One region of the Streptomyces sp. NPDC090106 genome, then DNA from elsewhere that is predicted to be linked to it. Evidence: riboswitches for the same ligand, from Rfam matches in the RefSeq annotation. Region 1 holds a riboswitch; each other region holds the start of a gene.
What was found. A riboswitch is a leader RNA that binds a small molecule or an ion and turns the genes downstream of it on or off. The one in region 1 is predicted to bind cyclic di-AMP.
Positions count from the first base shown of each region.

Region 2: linked by a shared signal. The riboswitch ahead of ACIPSE_RS03495 (NlpC/P60 family protein) and the one ahead of ACIPSE_RS41075 (M23 family metallopeptidase) in region 1 are both predicted to bind cyclic di-AMP.
Region 3: linked by a shared signal. The riboswitch ahead of ACIPSE_RS26180 (peptidoglycan DD-metalloendopeptidase family protein) and the one ahead of ACIPSE_RS41075 (M23 family metallopeptidase) in region 1 are both predicted to bind cyclic di-AMP.

Region 1 is NZ_JBIVDS010000018.1:42,814-47,152, forward strand. It holds gene ACIPSE_RS41070 (GntR family transcriptional regulator) at 86-772, opposite strand; gene ACIPSE_RS41075 (M23 family metallopeptidase) at 961-1,734, opposite strand; cyclic di-AMP (ydaO/yuaA leader) riboswitch at 1,747-1,910, opposite strand; gene ACIPSE_RS41080 (M16 family metallopeptidase) at 2,131-3,519, opposite strand; gene ACIPSE_RS41085 (M16 family metallopeptidase) at 3,516-4,339, opposite strand, start outside.
Region 2 is NZ_JBIVDS010000001.1:784,590-788,928, reverse strand. It holds gene ACIPSE_RS03505 (hypothetical protein) at 141-494, shown strand; gene ACIPSE_RS03500 (tellurite resistance/C4-dicarboxylate transporter family protein) at 472-1,482, opposite strand; gene ACIPSE_RS03495 (NlpC/P60 family protein) at 1,617-2,744, opposite strand; cyclic di-AMP (ydaO/yuaA leader) riboswitch at 2,752-2,914, opposite strand; gene pcrA (DNA helicase PcrA) at 3,235-4,339, shown strand, end outside.
Region 3 is NZ_JBIVDS010000008.1:244,811-249,149, reverse strand. It holds gene ACIPSE_RS26185 (hypothetical protein) at 1-1,112, opposite strand, end outside; gene ACIPSE_RS26180 (peptidoglycan DD-metalloendopeptidase family protein) at 1,439-2,440, opposite strand; cyclic di-AMP (ydaO/yuaA leader) riboswitch at 2,445-2,602, opposite strand; gene ACIPSE_RS26175 (alpha-galactosidase) at 2,921-4,339, opposite strand, start outside.

The DNA.
Region 1 (4,339 bases):
ATCGGGCGAGCCTCTCGCTTTTCAGCTCCAGGGCAGCAGAAATAATCCCCCGCGAATTATCTCCTCTTTGTATACGGTGCCTGTGTTAATGCCGCAGGCTCGACATGTTTACGGGATGTTGCGAGTTCCTCACACGCTCGCCTCCCGGCGGGAAACGGAGTCGGTGCGTCCCTGCCGAGCGCTCGTTGTGCAGGGCCGTGACCGACCGGGCCCGCTCACTGTCGCCGCGCGCCACGGCGTCGACGATCGCGCCGTGCTCGGCCCAGGACTCCACCGGGTCGGCGGGGGCGTCCACGGCGTACATCCAGGAGATCTTGTGCCGCAGCTGGGTCAGCATCGAGGTCAGGGCGGGGCTGCCGGAGGCCTGGGCGAGCGTCTCGTGGAACCAGCCGCCCAGCGAGCGCAGATCGTCGCTGTTGCCCCTCCTGGCCCGCTCCTGACCCAGTCTGACCAGGCCGCGCAGGACCTTCAGATGGGCTTCGGTGCGGCGCTGGGCGGCCCGCGCGGCACCCAGCGGTTCGAGGAGCTGGCGCATCTCCAGGAGGTCGGCGGCCTCCAGCTCGGTCGGTTCGGCGACGCACGCGCCCGCGTGCCTGCGCGTCACGACGAACCCCTCGGCCTCCAGGGTCCGCAGGGCCTCCCGCACGGGGACACGGGAGACGCCGTAGCGGCGGGCGAGGAGTTCCTCGGTGAGCCGGCTGCCGCGCTCGTGGACCCCGGCGACGATGTCGTCCCGGATCGCGGTGCATACCGAGTGCGCCGGAATACGCATGACCGACCTCCGCCTTAATCCCCGTGAAACGTCGATGATTGACGTGTGTTCAGTGACTCTATGGCAATGAGCGGGAATTTCCGACGGGGGGCCGGAATCCATGGATATTTTTTGGACACCGGGGTGACGAAAACGACGAAACCCCGGCTCGGTGGAGCCGGGGTTCCGTGCGGTCGGGCAGCGCTTTCTCAGACGTTCACGCCGTGCGAGCGCAGGTAGGAGACGGGGTCGATGTCCGAGCCGTACTCGGCGGTCGTCCGGGCCTCGAAGTGCAGGTGCGGTCCGGTGACGTTGCCGGTCGCGCCGGACAGGCCGATCTGCTGGCCAGGAGTGACCGTCTGGCCGACCGAGACACCGATGGACGACAGATGCCCGTACTGGGTGTACGTGCCGTCGTTCATCCTGATCACGATGTTGTTGCCGTACGACCCGCCCCAGCCGGCCTCGACGACCGTGCCGGAGCCGACCGCGCGCACGGAGGTGCCGCTGGCCGCGTGGAAGTCGACGCCGGTGTGGCTGCCGGAGGACCAGACGGCGCCGCCCGCCTTGTAGCCGGTCGAGATGTACGAGCCGGCGATCGGGGCGACGAAGGAGTTCAGGCGCTTGCGCTCGGCCGCGCGCGCGGCGCGCTCCTTGGCCTCGCGCTCCTTCTTGGCCGCGGCGGCGGCCTTCTTCCGCGCCTCGGCGGCGGCCTGGGCGCGGGCGGCCTGCTCGGCCTTCTCCTCGGCGGCCTGCTTCTGGGCGGCGGCCTGGGCGCCTATCTGGTCGGCGACGTCGTCGCCGATGCTGACGACCGGGATGATGCCGGTCTGCTCGACCGCGGGCTCCGCGGCGAGGGCCGGGGCGGCGAGGGTGCCGATGACGCCGGTGGTGGCGAGAGCCGCGACACCCGCCGCGCGAACGGTGGTGCGCTGCATCCGGCTCGGGGCACGGTGCTTCCCGGTGGGGCGCGTGAACGCCATGTAAGGGCTGGTCCTTTCCTTCCCTCTCGCCTACCGGGTTAGCTGACGGGTTCGGAGCAGGAAGGTCTCCTACGGACCCCCTCGCGGCTCGCGCGGGCGTCCGATTCACCCCAGGGACTGCGTGGGTCCCCGGCTCCCCTGGCTCGCGCCGTACGGGGACTCGGCGATGACTGTCCGGTGCCGCGGGCGCGGCGCACTGCTCTGACGGACAGCCCGGAAGACGCTAAGCGGGGCGACTTTCGATCCTCAAACGGATCAGGCCGTTTGTCATTCATCCCACAGGGCAAACAGGCGACGGACGTTCAATTCGGACATTTCCAAGGACGGCAAGGAGAGAGGGGCCCTGGTGACCGTCGCGTCACCAGAGCCCCTCCACGCGCGCGTGCCGGTGCGGTGCTACTCCGCCGGCACGACCTTGACCGCGCCGATGCCGAGGGCTTCGACGGGCTCCTTGATGGCCGCCGCGTCGCCGACGAGGATCGTCACGAGACGGTCCACCGGGAACGCGTTGACGGCCGCCGCGGTGGCCTCCACGGTGCCGGTCGCGGCGAGCTGGCGGTACAGGGTGGCCTGGTAGTCGTCGGGCAGGTACTGCTCGACCTGGTCGGCCAGGGTGCTCGCCACGGCCGCCGCCGTCTCGTACTTCAGCGGGGCCACGCCGACGAGGTTCTGCACGGCGACGTCCCGCTCGGCGTCGGTCAGCCCCTCGGCGGCCAGCGTGCGCAGGACCTTCCACAGGTCGTCCAGGGCCGGACCCGTGTTCGGGGTGTCGACGGAGCCGCTGATGGCGAGCATCGCGGCGCCGCTGCCGTCGGGCGCGGAGCGCAGCACCTGGCCGAACGACCGCACGCCGTAGGTGTAGCCCTTCTCCTCGCGCAGGACGCGGTCCAGACGGGAGGTGAGGGTGCCGCCGAGGCAGTACGTGCCGAGGACCTGCGCGGCCCACACGCGATCGTGCCGGTCGGCGCCGATACGGCCGATCAGCACCTGCGTCTGGACGGCGCCGGGCCGGTCCACGATCACGACGCGGCCGGTGTCGTCGGCGGTGACCGGCGGGACCGGGCGGAGCTCGGCGCTGGAGCCCGTCCAGGCGCCCAGGGTGTCGCCGAGCAGCGCGTCGAGGTCGATGCCGGTGAGGTCGCCGACGACCACGGCGGTCGCCGTCGCGGGGCGTACGTGGCGCTCGTAGAAGGCGCGGACCGCGGCGGCGTCGATCTTCTCGACGGTGTCCTCGGTGCCCTGGCGGGGGCGGGACATGCGCGCGGTCGCCGGGAACAGCTCCCGGGAGAGCTCCTTGGCGGCCCGCCGGGACGGGTTCGCCGTCTCGTGCGGGATCTCGTCGAGGCGGTTGCGGACCAGCCGCTCGATCTCGCCGTCGGCGAACGCGGGCGCGCGCAGGGCGTCGGCGAGCAGACCGAGCGCCTTGGCTAGGCGGGAGGCGGGGACCTCCAGACTGAGGCGGACGCCGGAGTGGTCGGCGTGCGCGTCGAGCGTGGCGCCGCAGCGCTCCAGCTCGGCGGCGAACTCCTCGGCGGAGTGCTTGTCGGTGCCCTCGGAGAAGGCCCGCGCCATGATCGTGGCGACACCGTCGAAGCCGGCCGGTTCGGCGTCCAGGGGCGCGTCGAGGAGCACCTCGACGGCGACGACCTGCTGGCCGGGGCGGTGGCAGCGCAGCAGGGTCAGGCCGTTGCCGAGCGCGCCGCGCTCGGGCGCCGGGAACGCCCACACCTTGGGCTCGCCCGCCTGGGGCCGGGGGTGGAACTCCATCGCGGCGAGCTCGGTCACTTGGCCGCCTCCTCGTTGTCGTCGCCGGCTTCGACCGTGGCCTCGGCCGCGGGGTCTTCGGGGGGATCGGCGTCCTCGGAGGTCTGTCCGGGGACCGGCTCGTAGACGAGCACCGCGCGGTTGTCGGGACGCAGGCGGGCCGCCGCGACCTCCTGGACCTCCTGCGCGGTGACGTCCAGGACGCGGTTCACGGCCGTCAGGGCGAGCTGCGGGTCGCCGAACAGGACGGCGTAGCGGCACAGTTCGTCGGCGCGGCCCGCCACGGTGCCGAGCCGGTCCAGCCACTCGCGCTCCAACTGGGCCTGGGCGCGCTCCATTTCCTCGGCCGTGGGGCCCTGCTCGGCGAACCGGGCGAGCTCCTCGTCGATGGCGGCCTCGATGACCGGCACCTCGACGTCACCGGACGTCTTGACGTCCAGCCAGCCCAGCGACGGCGCCCCGGCGAGCCGCAGCAGGCCGAAGCCGGCCGCCACCGCCGTACGGTCGCGCCGCACCAGCCGGTTGTAGAGCCGCGAGGACTCGCCGCCGCCGAGGACGGTGAGCGCCAGGTCGGTGGCGTCGGCCTCGCGCGTGCCGTCGTGCGGGAGCCGGTAGGCGGCCATCAACGCGCGCGCGGGGACCTCCTCTTCGACGACCTCCCGCAGCTGCGCGCCCATCACGTCGGGCAGCGAGCCGTCGCGCGGGGCGGGCTTGCCGTCGTGCGACGGGATGGAGCCGAAGTACTTCTCGACCCAGGCGAGCGTCTGCTCGGGGTCGATGTCGCCGACCACGGACAGCACCGCGTTGTTGGGCGCGTAGTAGGTGCGGAAGAACGCGCGCG
Region 2 (4,339 bases), on a different contig from region 1:
GGCGCATATATGCAAGACGGCCGCGAGCCGGTGCGGGCGAGGAGCGGGGCGCGAAGGGGACGGGAGCGGGACGCGGGGGGAGTGGAGGCGGGTGGGGCGGTGTAGTGCGGCTCCAGGGCCTCTGATTAGGCTCCGGCCTCATGGACGTACTCATCCATCTCTTCGTCGGTCTGCACATCATCGGCATCGCCTCGCTGCTGGGCGGCTTCCTCACCCAGATGAAGGCGATGGGCGCGGGCACCGCCCGCTTCGTCCCGGCGATGCTGCACGGCGCGCTGACCATGCTGGTCACCGGCGTCATCCTGGTCGGCCTCAACCAGGCGGACGACCAGCACGTCAACAACATCAAGATCGGCGTGAAGCTGGCCCTGCTGATCGTGATCCTCGGCCTCGTCTACGTGAAGCGCGACGACGAGCGGGTGGACAAGAAGCTGTTCGGCCTGGTCGGGCTGCTGACCATGGCGGACGTGTTCATCGCCGTCCTGTGGACCTGAGGGCGGCGATCCCCGTCCGGGCCGTCAGCGCGGCTCCCGCGCCCACGGCCAGCCACACGGCCACGGCGATCCACAGCAGCACCTGGCCCAGCGTCCTGAGCCAGGACACCTCCAGCGCGGCGGCGACCGACAGGGTCGCCGCCGCCGTCATGCCCATGGGGAACACGGTCGCCCAGCGCCGCACGTCGTAGCCCGGGCGGGGGCGGGCGAACTCGGCGGCCAGCAGCACGGCGTACCAGGTCAGGTCCAGGACGAGCAGGGCGACGGTGACCGTGCGCAGGGCGTCGCCGTCGTCGCGGTTCCACAGGTACAGGCTCGCGCTGTCCGCCGAGATCAGCTTCGAGCCGGCGAGCGCCGAGATGGCGAGCGCCCCGCCGGCCACCCAGTGGTCACCGGCGCCCCGGGTCACCTGGCCCAGGTCGAAGCGGGTGAAGGCGAGGCCGTAGAAGACCAGCCCGAGCCAGAACAGGACGAGCGCCGCGTGCGCGAGCCACGCCGTGGACAGGGCCGCGGCCAGCGTGGCGCCGAGCACGGCCAGGCCCTGGGTCGCGACGCAGACCAGGAACACCGCGCCCGGCATCCTCCGCTTCCAGTGCCTCATGACGAGCACGAGCAGCACTGGCCACAGTGCCGTCGCGAGCGCGAGCAGCGCCTCGGCCAGGGTCTGCCGTCCGAGCGCCGAGACACGGGTGCCCAGCACGCTCGTCGCCGCCACCGCGGTCAGCGCGCCCGGGGTCCTGGCCTCCTCCAGCCACCGGTCCCGCTGGGTCGCCAGGCGCGCCAGGAAGTCCGCGGCCAGCCCCACCCAGGCGAGCACGGCCAGCACGAGCATGATCCGGGACAGCGTCTCGTACCCCGTCAGATGCAGCCCGACCGAGACGATGCCGGTCGCCATGACGGCGGAACCGGCGGCGGGCGGCCGGGTGGACCACCACGCGCCGAGCGGGGAGTCGGCGGCGGGGGCGTGGGATGCGGGGCGGCCGGGCATGGGCCGATGCTAAGGAGCGCGTCGCGCGGTGCGAGCGGGGCACGCGCGCGTGCGGGGAGGAATTCGCGCGGGTGCGGGACAACGAGAGGGGCGCGTGAGACCGGCTCACGCGCCCCTTCGGTCGTGCCGTGCGGTCAGGCCGGGCGCACCACGCTGTGGATCGCCGACTCGCCGTCGTAGTAGATGGACTCCTCGCGGACGTACGCCCCCGGCTTCGGCGCGTGGATCATCATCCCGTTGCCGATGTAGATGCCGACGTGGGTGACGTCGTCGTAGAAGAAGACCAGGTCGCCGGGCTGGGCGTTGGCCAGGGAGACCGTGGTGCCCGCGTTGACCTGGTCGTAGGTGGTGCGCGGCAGGGAGATGCCGGCGGCGTTCCAGGCGGCCTGGGTCAGGCCGGAGCAGTCGTAGGAGTCGGGCCCCGTGGCACCCCACACGTACGGCTTGCCGACCTGGGCGCGGGCGAAGGCCAGGGCCTTGTCGGCCTTCGTGGAGTACGAGGAGTCCGTGGCGGTCGACGACGAGCTGCTCGCCGCCTCCTCGGCCGCCTCCGCCGCGGCCTTCTGCTCGGCCAGCTCGGCGGCCTTGCGGGCGGCCTCCTCCTGCTTGCGCTTCTCGATCGCGGCGAGGCGCGCCTTCTCCTCGGCGTTCAGCTGCGACAGCAGCTCGCGCGCGTCGGAGAGCTTCTTCTGGACGGTCGCCTTGGCGGTCTTGAGGTCGCCCTGCGTATCGGTGAGCGTCTGGAGGCTCTCGGTGGCCTCCTGGCGCTTCTTCATCGTCGCGGACTGCTCGGTGATGTAGTCGTCGACCGCCGTCTTCTGGCGGGACGTCATACGGCCCATCAGCTGGGTCTGGTCGAAGTAGTCCTGCGGGGTGTCCGCGAGCAGGAAGGTCGCCGTGTCGGGCGCGGAGGCGCCGGTGCGGTACTGGGCGGCGGCGAAGGAACCCAGTTCCTCACGGGCCTCGTTGAGCTTCTGGGTGCGCTGGGCGACGTCGTCGAGGAGGGTGTCGACCTGCTTGCGCTGCTTGGTCGTCTTCTCCTTGGCGGAGTTGTACTTCTCGGTCGCCGACTCCGCCTGGCGGTAGAGGTCGTCGACCTTCTTCTCGACCTCTTCGAGGCTCGGCCTGTCGTCGGTCGAGGGTGCTGCGGTGGCCGTCTGGGACAGCAGCGCCACGGAGGTGAGGGCGGCCGTGGCGAGAGCGGGCGTGCGTATGCCTGCTACGCGCGTTCCTGCGGGACGCGGCTTTGCGTGCGACGCCAAAGGAGGCGACTCCTTCCAATGTTCCGCCTACCGAGTTAGCTGTCGGGTTCGGGCGGGTGGTTCGGAAGGTGTGCCCTACGGCCGCTCCCCGGAGGGGAGTTGGGCCGATTCACCCCAGGTCGGTGTGGGTCCCCGGCTCCGGCTGCCTCCAGGAGGGGCGCACCGGACTAAGCGGAGGCCGCGCGGCCCGGCGACGTTCGCCGGTGGGGGTCGTACGGCCTGTGCGGCACGGTAGCCAACTGGTGTGGCCCCTGTGAAGGTTGATGTTCGATATGCCCGATACATTTTCGTGACCTTTGGTCAGTTCCGCGTTCGGGATGATCGATAAGGTAGTTTGTGTGGCGATTTGCGGGAAATGGGCTGGCGGCGGACATCTCCTCACGCGTTGGTGACTCTACGTAATCGCATGTAGCGGTGGCGTAAGAGTCCTCCGCCGAACTTCCCGGGGCGGCGGCGGGTTGTCAGTGGGGCGGCCTAGACTCGGAGAGCGATGAGCAGCCTCTTTGACGACAGCTTCCTGGCGGACCTCCAGGCCCCTCGCGGGCACACGGAGGAGCCCCCGCCGCCGCCCGAGGACGAGCACGTACCGGAGCCGGTTCCGGACGACCTGTTCGGCGGGAAGTTCGACGTGCCCCCGGACCGGGACGCCCACTACCGTGACGGCGCCCCGCGCCCCGTCCTCGACGCCGCCGCGCTCATCGAGGGGCTCAACGAGAACCAGCGGGCCGCCGTCGTGCACTCCGACACCCCGCTGCTCATCGTGGCCGGCGCCGGTTCCGGCAAGACCCGTGTGCTCACCCACCGCATCGCCTACCTGCTCGCCGAGCGGAACGTCCACCCGGGGCAGATCCTCGCGATCACCTTCACCAACAAGGCCGCGGGCGAGATGAAGGAGCGCGTCGAGCAGCTCGTCGGCCCGCGCGCGGGCGCGATGTGGGTGATGACCTTCCACAGCGCGTGCGTGCGCATCCTGCGCCGCGAGAGCAAGAAGCTCGGCTTCACCTCCTCCTTCTCGATCTACGACGCCGCCGACTCCAAGCGGCTCATGGCGCTCGTCTGCCGCGACCTGGACCTCGACCCCAAGCGGTTCCCGCCCAAGTCCTTCAGCGCCAAGATCAGCAACCTCAAGAACGAGCTGATCGACGAGGAGGACTTCGCCGCCCAGGCCACCGACGGCTTCGAGAAGACCCTCGCCCAGGCCTACGCCATGTACCAGTCGCGGCTGCGCGAGGCCAACGCCCTCGACTTCGACGACCTGATCATGACGACGGTCAACCTGCTGCGCGCCTTCCCGGACGTCGCCGAGCACTACCGCCGCCGCTTCCGTCATGTCCTCGTCGACGAGTACCAGGACACCAACCACGCCCAGTACGCCCTGGTCAGGGAACTCGTCGGCACCGGGGCGCACGACGAGGACGTCCCGCCGACCGAGTACGACCTCCCGCCCGCCGAGCTCTGCGTCGTCGGTGACGCCGACCAGTCGATCTACGCCTTCCGCGGCGCGACGATCCGCAACATCCTCCAGTTCGAGGAGGACTACCCGGACGCGACGACGATCCTGCTGGAGCAGAACTACCGCTCCACGCAGACCATCC
Region 3 (4,339 bases), on a different contig from region 1:
CCGTCGGCGATCTCGTCCTTGCCGTCGAGGTCGACGTCGACGGTGCGGATCTGGTGGAAGCTGGTCGCACCGCTGCCGGACGGCACCACGTACTTCCAACGCGGCTTCAGATCGGTGCCGTTGAAGTCCCAGGTCTGGAAGAGGATCCGGAAGGCGCCCCGCTTGGCGCCGACGCGGGTCACCAGCTTGGTGACCAGGCTCGGGTGGACGCCGTCGAGGTAGGCGACCCCGAAGTGGCCGCCGGAGGGGCCGTCGGCGACGAAGTCGTCGGGTACGGGCTGCCGGGCGCGTTCCACGCCGGTCGCCCCGTCGACGACGGACACGAACTGGTCGGCGGGCGAGTCTGCGGTGACCTGCGAGCCGTCCGCGAAGGTGGTCCCGGCGGCCGTGTGCGTGAGCACCTCGGCCCGGCCGTCGCCGTCCAGGTCGAACACGGTGACGTTGTCGTCGTTGCGGTAGCCGCCGATGGCCGTGGAGCCGCTGATCGCCGCGGGCGCCGGGTCGTTGGCGCCGTTCCCGCCCACCTGCGTGTACGAGCCGGGCCCCTGGTCGACGCGCCACAGCCGCCGGCCGGTCAGCGTGTACGCCTCCAGCAGGTCGGGCCTGTCTCGGGTCCCGGACAGGCGGCTCACGACGAGTTCGTACCGTCCGTCGCCGTCGAGATCGCCGGGCCAGGCGTGCTGCACGGTGTAGCCGTCGGCGGCGGCGAGCGGGATCTCGGCGTACCCCTGCGCGAAGTCCAGCGCGGCCGAACCGGGCCCGCTCTCCTTGCCGTTGACGACGGCGCGCACGGTGTAGGTGCCGGCGCCGGGCGTGTCGTCCTGGTAGGTCGTGGACCGGGTGACGGGGGCGCGGTTGAGGCGTCGGCCGTTCTTGTACACGTTGAAGGCGATGGCGTCGCCGTACCGGGCGTACTCGGTGCCGAGCAGACGCCAGCTGAGGAAACGGCCGTCACCGGACGGCACGGCGACCAGGCCGCGGTCGAGGTCCTCCACGGTCCGCCGGGGCCGGTCCTCCTGCGCGGCATGCCCGGCGGGCGCGGAGAACAGCCCGGCCAGCAGGGCCGTCGCGGCTATGGCGACGGTTCTTCGACGGCGCGAACGGGTGTGCACGGGTGCTCCTTTGCGAGAGGGGCGACACCACCGGGGAAAGCGCTTGCCCCCCGATGTCGCCCTCACTCTCGCCCCACCCTCCCGCCCCTGTCGACGCCTTGGACCCCCGCGCCACAAGACCGCAATCGAGCGATCATGAACGAGCAACGCCCGTGCCGGGGAACGCCCTTGAGGAGCGGCGCCTTTGACGAGTGGCTCCTTTGACGAGGAGCACCCGCGCCGACGGACACCGAAGGCCGGACCCGGGGATCTGGGTCCGGCCTTCGGTGGCACAGGGGGGAGGCGTCCGGGGGACCGGGGTCCGAGGGAGGCGCCGACGGGAGCCGTCAGCCGACGGCGACGCCCTTCGCGCGGAGGTAGGCGACCGGGTCCACGTCCGAGCCGTAGTCCGGCGTGGTGCGGATCTCGAAGTGGAGGTGGGGCCCGGTCACGTTGCCGGTCGCGCCGGAGAGGCCGACCTGCTGGCCCGCGGTGACGCTCTGGCCCGCGGAGACGGAGAGGGAGGAGAGGTGGGCGTACTGGGCGTAGTAGCCGTCGGCCAGCTTGATGACGACCTGGTTGCCGTACGCGCCGCCCCATCCGGCGGAGACGACCGTGCCCGCGCCGACGGCCTTCAGGGTGGTGCCGGTCGGGACGACGAAGTCGACGCCCGTGTGGTAGCCGCTGGACCACATGCTGCCCGCCGTGTGGTAGGCGGTGCCGACGGTCGCGCCGGAGACGGGCAGGACGAAGCCGCTCGACGAGGTGGTGCTCCCGGACGACTCGCTGCTCTGGCTCGCCGTGCCGCCGGACGAGGAGGAGGACGAAGACGACGACGAAGACGACGACGAGGAGGATTCCTTCGCGCTCGTCGACGCGTTGCCGCCGGAGGACTTCGCCGAGCCCGACGACGACTCCGTGCGCGCGGTGGCCTTCTTGCCGATGGAGAGCTTCAGGCCGGGGTGGATCAGCGACGGGTCGGAGCCGACGGCCTCACGGTTGTCCGAGTAGAGTTTCTGCCAGCCACCGCTGACGTTCTGCTCCTCGGCGATCTTCGAGAGGTAGTCGCCGGACCGCACCGAATAGGTGTGCACGGTCGAGGTGTTCGCGGTGCTCGCCGAGTTCGCGGCACTCGTGGAGTTCGCGGCGCTCTTCTTCGCGGTGGCCGTCTTCTGGGCGACCGGAAGACTCTGAACGGGCTTTTCCGAAACGGACTGCGAAGTGGCGGCGTGGGCACCGGACGCGCCCATCAACGGCAGGGCGAGAGCGGCCCCGCCGGTTCCGGCCACGGCGATCGAGCGGGTGAGGCGCTGGGACTTCGGACGGCGGTGCTTACCCTTGGCGGGCATGACGAATTCCTCTCCGGCGCCTACGAGGTGAGCTGTCGGGTGCGGACTGGAGATGTCCGGCCGCAGCGTGTGCGGCTTTACCCCAAGCCTGTTCCGGAGACCGGGACAGGCGTTTCTACCTGTGGGTCCCCCGCTCCTGCCGGGCACGGGTGGGTGTGCGCGGGGTCCGGGCGGCGGCAGGATTAGGCGTTCCGACCGGATCGGTGGCGAACGTAAGCGAGAGAGACGCAAAGGGACAAGTGAGGGTTTCCCGGCGGAATGGATTCCCCTTGATCACCTGTGAATTTCCCGGTCACCCTCCGTATATTCGACACCGCCCGAACACCGCGAACACGCTGCGAACACAGCTGAATTACGTGAACATGACGGGCGACTCACCGTCACGGATATGACGCTGCTCACGTGCCGATTTCACAGCTCCCTTTATTCCAGAGCGAGTTGGAATGAACGATGAGGAAGGCTGCAATTCGGACAGATGGATCAGATACGACGTAGCCGGAGAACCGTCGCATCCAGATCGCCGCGCAGCCCGGTGCGCAGTCCGTGGTGCAGCAGGACGCCCCCGCGGTGGACTTCGCCCGTTTCGCGGCATTCATATGCGGCTGTCGGGTCGAGGCCGCGCAGCCGCAGCGCCGGCACGGTCTCGCCGTAGCTCTGCGCCTGGAGGCAGGCGAGCACGACGGTCTCGTCACCGAGGACGTACTGGACGGCGCTCAGACCGCCCTGGGGAGCCCGGAGGCGGTAGAGGTCGCCGCGCTGCACCAGGGGGCGGATCTCCTTGTAGAGATCGACCCATTCCCGGGCCTCGGCGAGCTCGGCCTCGCTCCACTTCGACAGGTCGCCGCCCACGCCGAGCACGCCCGCCATGGCGCTCACGAACCGGAACCGCAGCGAGCTGACGCGGTCGTTGAGCTGGTGGTTGGGGCTGTCGGTGACCCAGGCGGCCATCACGCGCGCGGGGTGGATCTGGCTGAAGCCGTGCTGGATCGTGAGCCGGTCGAGCGGGTCGGTGTTGTCGGAGGTCCACACCTGGTCGGTGCGGCTCATCACCCCGAGGTCGATCCGGCCGCCGCCGCCCGAGCAGGACTCGAAGGCCACGCCGGGGTGGGCGGCGCGCAGTCGGTCCAACAGGGCGTAGAAGGCGTGCACGTGATCGACCCACAGCCGCTGCGGGTAGGGGTCACCGGGCCAGCCCGCGTCGGTGAAGCTGCGGTTGAAGTCCCACTTGACGTAGTCGATCGGGGCGCTGGAGAGCAGGGTGTCGAGCCGCTGCCAGAGGTACTCCTGGACGTCCTCCCGCGCGAGGTTCAGTACGAGCTGATTGCGAAGTTCCGTCCGCTTTCGACCGTCCTGGTACTGCACCCAGTCGGGGTGCGCGCGGTAGAGGTCGCTGTCGGCGTTGACCATCTCGGGCTCGACCCAGATGCCGAACTGCATCCCGAGGTCGTGCACGGAGTCGGCGAGGGGCTTCAGGCCGTGCGGGAAGCGCTCGGGGTTGGGCGTCCAGTCGCCGAGCCCGGCACGGTCGCTGGTGCGGGCGCCGAACCAGCCGTCGTCGACCACGAACAGTTCGACGCCCATGTCGGCGGCCCGCCGGGCGAGGGCCGCCTGCTGCTCCTCGGAGATGTCGAAGGTGGTCGCCTCCCAGGAGTTGAACAGGACGGGCCGGTCCTGATCGGCCTGCGGGATGACGTGGTCGCGCTGGTAGGCGTGCCAGGTGCGGCTGGCGCCGCCGTGGCCGCCGTCGCTCCACAGTCCGGCGAAGAGGGGTGTCACGAAGGACCGGCCCGGCGCGAGGAGCAGCAGCCCCGACTCGTCGTGGCCGGCGCCGCCGGTGATCTGCACGCGCGCGTCCGGGAGCTGGGCGACGGCGATCCGCCAGGAGCCGGACCAGCCGAG